2 regions of the Micrococcus sp. iso_239 genome follow, and region 2 is predicted to be linked to the other one. Evidence: riboswitches for the same ligand, from Rfam matches in the RefSeq annotation. Region 2 holds a riboswitch; the other holds the start of a gene.
What was found. A riboswitch is a leader RNA that binds a small molecule or an ion and turns the genes downstream of it on or off. The one in region 2 is predicted to bind S-adenosylmethionine.
Positions count from the first base shown of each region.

Region 1: linked by a shared signal. The riboswitch ahead of AC0VX2_RS02790 (O-acetylhomoserine aminocarboxypropyltransferase/cysteine synthase family protein) and the one ahead of AC0VX2_RS09850 (flavin reductase family protein) in region 2 are both predicted to bind S-adenosylmethionine.

Region 1 is NZ_CM149672.1:613,784-616,680, forward strand. It holds gene AC0VX2_RS02780 (CPBP family intramembrane glutamic endopeptidase) at 1-534, shown strand, start outside; gene AC0VX2_RS02785 (VOC family protein) at 553-1,188, opposite strand; SAM riboswitch class IV at 1,366-1,481, shown strand; gene AC0VX2_RS02790 (O-acetylhomoserine aminocarboxypropyltransferase/cysteine synthase family protein) at 1,612-2,897, shown strand, end outside.
Region 2 is NZ_CM149672.1:2,111,178-2,114,074, forward strand. It holds gene hisD (histidinol dehydrogenase) at 1-177, shown strand, start outside; gene AC0VX2_RS09840 (RNA-binding S4 domain-containing protein) at 188-556, shown strand; gene AC0VX2_RS09845 (hypothetical protein) at 604-1,218, opposite strand; SAM riboswitch class IV at 1,410-1,529, shown strand; gene AC0VX2_RS09850 (flavin reductase family protein) at 1,603-2,127, shown strand; gene AC0VX2_RS09855 (cold-shock protein) at 2,366-2,569, shown strand; gene AC0VX2_RS09860 (MFS transporter) at 2,780-2,897, opposite strand, start outside.

The sequences.
Region 1 (2,897 bases), 1.0 Mb from region 2:
CGCGACTTGGCCTGGGGCCTGGGCCTGTTCGCGGCCATCGGGCTGGGCACGCTCGGCGTCTACGCCGCCGGCCGGGCCCTGGGGATCACGACGGCGATCGTCGGCTCGGCGCTCGGGGAGAGCTGGTACCAGGTGCCGGTCCTGCTGCTCTCCGCGCTGCGGCACGGACTGCTGGAGGAGGTCATCGTGGGCGCCTGGCTCGTCGACCGCCTCGGGTATCTGCAGCGGCTGCGCGCCGCGGGCCTGGCACGCGATCCGGCGCCGGCCGTGCCGTCGTCGTGGGCGAGCGCCGAGGGGCTGTTCCTGCCGACCCGCGTGGCCGTCGTCGTGCTCGCCCTCGCGCTGCTGCGCGGGGCGTACCACCTGTACCAGGGGATCGGGCCGGGCGTGGGCAACGCCCTGATGGGTGTGGTGTTCGCGCTCGTGTTCCTGCGGGTGCGCCGGGTGATGCCGCTGGTCATCGCGCACACGCTGCTGGACGCCGTCGGGTTCGTCGGCTACCCGCTGCTGGCGCGGGCGGGGCTGCTCGGCTGAGCGGCCCCGCCCCCGCGCTCAGAGCGTGACCTCGCCCTTCGGGGTGCGGAAGGTGACCGAGACGATGCCCGGGGTGCCGGAGGGCGCGACGTACTCGATGTTCACGTCCTGGACCTGGCCGTCCTCGTCGTCGCCGAGCCACTCGGCGAGGCGCTCGGGGGAGCCGGCGATGTTCAGGCGCTCGATGGTGGCCTGCGGCTCGGCCGCCTGCGAGGGGTGCATGTCCTCCTGACCGTCGGCCCAGCGCAGGATGAACGGCAGCTGCGGGTCCGCGAGGGTTCCCTTGACGCCGATCTGCCGCCAGGACAGCTCCCGGCCGTCCGGGAAGCGACGGTTGCCGGGGACGGCCTCACGGCCGAGGCGGCGCTCGAACCGGCCGATGTCCGTGGTGGCCACCGCCCAGCTCATCCAGCCGCCGCCCTGCTCGGTGCGGGCGCGCACGAGCTGGCCGAACGGCGCGCTGAGGGAGGCCGGGTGGTCCAGGGCCTCGACGACCTCCAGATACTGCCTGCCCGCCATGGGGAACAGGGCGTTCTGCGTGCCGAAGCGGGGGTGGACACCGCCCTTGATCCGCTCGATGCCCAGCGTCTCGGCGATGCGGGCGACCGTGGCGTCCAGGCCCTCGGGGCCGGCGGCGTAGGACACGTGGTCCATGCGACAGGTGTGCACTGCGCTGTTCCTCTCCGTTCCCGGGCTGCCCCGGGGGTTGACCTGGTGCGAGTCGCGGGGCGTCGAGCCCTTGACGGGTCGGGCGCCCCGTGCGGAGAGCGTATCCGCGGGTGACACGCGTGACGAAATTGTGGCGGGGCGGCGGGCTACACTCGGAGGCACGGTCACGAGAGTCAGCAACAGGCCCCGGCATGCTGACCGGCAACCCTCCTTCCGCGGTGGGGTGCCCCGGGTGACGACCAGGCCGGCCCCACAACGGACGCCGGCAAGCGCGGGCCGATCCCACGGCCCCTCTCGACGGCGCCGGGTCATCTCCGGCACCTCGACGACGCCGGTTCCCGGATCGGCACGTCGGCCGGCGGGCGGGGCGGCCGGGTCCGGCCCCTGAACCCCTCAGGAGGGTCCGCCATGACCGACCAGACCACCCCGACCCCCGACGCCTGGGGCTTCTCCACCGCGCAGGTCCACGCAGGCGTCGCCGTCGGCCAGCACGCCTTCGGTGCGACCGCCCTGCCGATCTTCCAGACCACCTCGTACGACTTCCCGTCCGCCCAGGTGGCCGCGGACCGGTTCGCGCTCAAGGACCTCGACCCGCTCTACACCCGCATCGGCAACCCGACGCAGGGCCCGGTGGAGGAGAAGATCGCCGCGCTCGAGGGCGGTGTGGGCGCGCTGCTGCTGGCCTCCGGTCAGGCGGCGACGACGTTCGCGATCCTCAACCTCGCCGGCGCCGGCGACCACGTGGTCGCCTCGGCCAGCCTCTACGGCGGCACGCAGAACCTGTTCAAGCACACCCTCGCCAAGGTCGGCGTCGAGACGACGTTCGTGACCGACCCGGACGACCTCGAGTCCTGGCGCGCCGCCGTCCGGCCGAACACCACGGCGTTCTTCGGCGAGACCCTCGGCAACCCGCGCGGGGACGTCCTGGACGTGCGCGCCGTCGCCGACGCCGCCCACGAGGCCGGCGTGCCGCTGATCGTGGACAACACGCTGGCCACCCCGTACCTGCTGCGGCCCATCGAGCACGGCGCCGACGTCGTCACCCACTCCGCCACGAAGTACCTCGGCGGGCACGCCGCGGCCATCGCGGGCGTGATCGTCGACGCCGGCACGTTCGACTACGCGCAGCACGCCGAGCGGTACCCCGGCTTCAACGAGCCGGACGAGTCCTACCACGGCCTCGTCTACGCGCGGGACCTCGGGGTGGGCTCGCCGCTCGGCGCCAACCTGGCCTTCATCCTCAAGGCGCGCGTGCAGCTGCTGCGCGACTACGGCTCGGCCATCTCCCCGTTCAACGCGTTCCTGGTGAACCTCGGCCTGGAGACCCTGTCCCTGCGCATGGAGCGGCAGGTGGCCAACGCGGCCGCGGTGGCGCGCTGGCTGGAGGGTCGCGACGACGCCGAGCACGTGGTCTACGCCGGCCTGGAGTCCAGCCCGTGGCACGAGCGGGCCCAGCGCTACCTGCCGAAGGGCGCGGGCGCGTTCGTCTCCTTCGAGATCGCGGGCGGCCGCGAGGCCGGGGCCGCGTTCGTGGACGGGCTCACCCTGCACCACCACGTGGCCAACATCGGCGACGTCCGCTCGCTCGTGGTGCACCCGGCCTCCACCACCCACTCCCAGCTCACCGACGACGAGCAGCGCGCCGCCGGCGTCACCCCCGGCCTGGTGCGGCTCTCGCTCGGCGTGGAGGACAT
Region 2 (2,897 bases):
ACCTCGGGGACGGCCCGGCACTCCTCCGGTCTGAACACCGTGACGTTCCTGCGCCTGCAGCAGCGCATCCGCTACACGGAGACCGGGCTCGAGGAGGTCGCGGACGAGATCGGCGTGCTGGCCGAGGACGAGCGCCTGCCCGCGCACGGCGCCGCGATCCGCGCCCGCTTCGCGTGAGGGGGCGGGCGTGAGCGGCGTCCGCATCGACGCGTGGCTGTGGGCCGTGCGGCTGTACAAGACCCGGTCGGCGGCCACGGCGGCCGTGCGCGCAGGCCACGTGCGCATCGACGGCGAGCGCGTGAAGGCGGCGACGCCCGTCGTCGTCGGGAACCGGGTGCGGGTGCGCCAGGACGGACGCGAGCGGATCCTCGAGGTCACGGGGCTGATCGCCAAGCGGGTGGGTGCCCCCGTGGCCCGGCAGCAGTACGTGGACCACTCCCCGCCGCCCGTGCCGCGTGAGCTGCTCGCGGTGCCGTACCGCGAGCGGGGCGCGGGCCGGCCCACCAAACGGGACCGCCGGCAGCTGGACGCGCTGCGCGGCCGCGACCGACGCTGAGCGACTCAGTCCTCCCCGCGCCGTCATCCGCCGTCGTGATGGCAGCCTCATGCGGAGGGTGCGGTCAGCACCATCCGGAACGGCTTGTCGTTGTCCACCGTGACGGTGAACGTCATCGGCCCCGCCTCATCCACGGGGGGAGTCGCCGCCGACCAGCCGCCACACAGCGCCTCCGACCCGGCCATCCAGGTCTTCGTTCCCCCGCCACCCCGTGAGGTCAGGATCTCCGTCTCACCGGTGGCATCCGAAGGACACAGCACGATGACCCGAAGGACCGCACCCTGTTGAGCGTCCACGGTGATCTGCTGTGTGCCCGTCCCGACCGCCTCCTCCAGGACGGACTCCTTCTCCGGGTCGAGATAGCCCGCATCCGGATGCCGGCGCGTGTACTCGACCAACGTCATCCCGTCCTCCTCGAACAGCGCGGCGGGGAGTGCTTCTTCACCGGCGGGTGACGACGCGGACGAACCGGTGGCGGAGGCCGACCGGGTTGCCGAGGGGGCCGCTGACGTCACGGTGACGGAGGACGCCGCAGCGGTGGATGCATCCGCGGTGGAGGAGACGCTGCCCGGGGAAGCGGAGCATCCCGAGATGGCGATACCGAGGAGAGCCGCGACGACCACGGCGGCCGACAATGCCGCACGCTTCTTCTCGATGTCCATCCGCATGATCCGATCCCTCTCAGAGAACCGACTGCGGGGCCGCGGGCTGCGGTCTCGAGCCCCCCTCTCGAGTGGCTTGATCCTGGCTGGCGATGCGCGGTGTGTCAAGCATCACATCGGGCAGCTCGGATGACGCCGCGCGACCGCCGCGCTTTGACCACCCCACGGACCCCTCCGTAGGCTGACCCCAGAATCACGAGTTCCCGTCATTCACGGCCCTGGCCGGCGGGACGGCAACCCTCTCACGCAGTAGTGGGGTGCTCCAGGTGATGATTCGGCCCCTCGGACACCCCGACGGGCAAGTACCGCGCCTCCGCGGATCCGGGCGATCCGCGTTCCCGCCTTCTGCGGAGCCGCGCCAGTCATCGGAAGAGGACGCGCGCCATGACCCTGACCCACGAACCCCACACCGCCACGTGGGACACCGACCTGTCCCTCGGCAACCTCCGCTCCGGCCTCTCGGCCTTCCCCACCGGGGTCGTCGCGCTGGCAGGCCTCGCCGACGGCGTCCCCGAGGTGATGGTCTCCTCCTCCTTCGGCGTGGGCATCTCCTGGGAGCCGGCCCTCGTGTCCTTCTCCGCGCAGAACAGCTCCCGCACCTGGCCGCGCCTGCGCCGGGCCGGGGCGATCGGCGTCTCCCTGCTCGCGGCGGACCAGACGCCGCTGTGCCGCCAGCTGGCCTCCCGCGAGGGCGACCGCTTCGCCGGTCTCGACGTGCACCGCAGCCCGCACGACGCCCTGCTGATCGGGGGCTCCTCGCTCTGGCTCGAGACGCGGGTGCACGCCGAGGTCCCGGCGGGCGACCACACGGTGGTGCTGCTGGAGGTGACGGCCTTCGCGGATCACACGGACGCCGCTCCCCCGGCCGCCCTGCACCGCAACCTCTTCCACGGCCTGCGCGCGCTCTGAGCGAACTCCAGGTGAACAATCGGGCCCCTGGTTCCCGGTCGGCGAGATCCGTGCAATGATGGAGCCTGAAGTTGATCAAGCTGTATCCCGCCATCTTCACTGCTCGTCAGCCCGGCATCGCCGGCGTCGATGAGTGTTGGGCAAGCGGTTCAGTCTCGCCGCTTCACCCGCGTCCCACATCCGGGCCGCGGTCCAACACCGCCACCGCACCGCGGGGGCACATCGAAAGGACACCATCATGGCTGTCGGTACTGTCAAGTGGTTCAACGCTGAGAAGGGCTACGGCTTCATCGCCCCCGAGGACAACTCCGCGGACGTGTTCGTGCACTTCTCCGCCATCCAGGGCAACGGCTTCAAGGAGCTCCAGGAGAACGACCGCGTCGAGTTCGAGACCCAGGACGGCCCCAAGGGCCTCCAGGCCGCCAACGTGACGAAGCTCTGATCTTCGCCTGACGCACGGCTTCCGACGCCCCCGGTCCACACGGACCGGGGGCGTCGTCGTGTGTCAGGCGTCCACGCCCCGCCGCGCACTGCGCCGCACTCCGCCGTACGCCCGTTCGACCGCGGCGCTGCGACATCACCGCAGGGCTGCACTGCGGTGATGTCGCTGAGGCGCGGTCCTCCGGGGTGGGCCTCGTCCTGGCCCTGCGCGTCAGGCCGCGCCCCGCCGACCCACGTGGCGACGCAACAGCAGCACCACGCCCAGGGCCAGCAGATACCCGGCCGCGACGACCGCGAAGCCGGCCCGGTAGTCGCCCGTGACGTCGCGC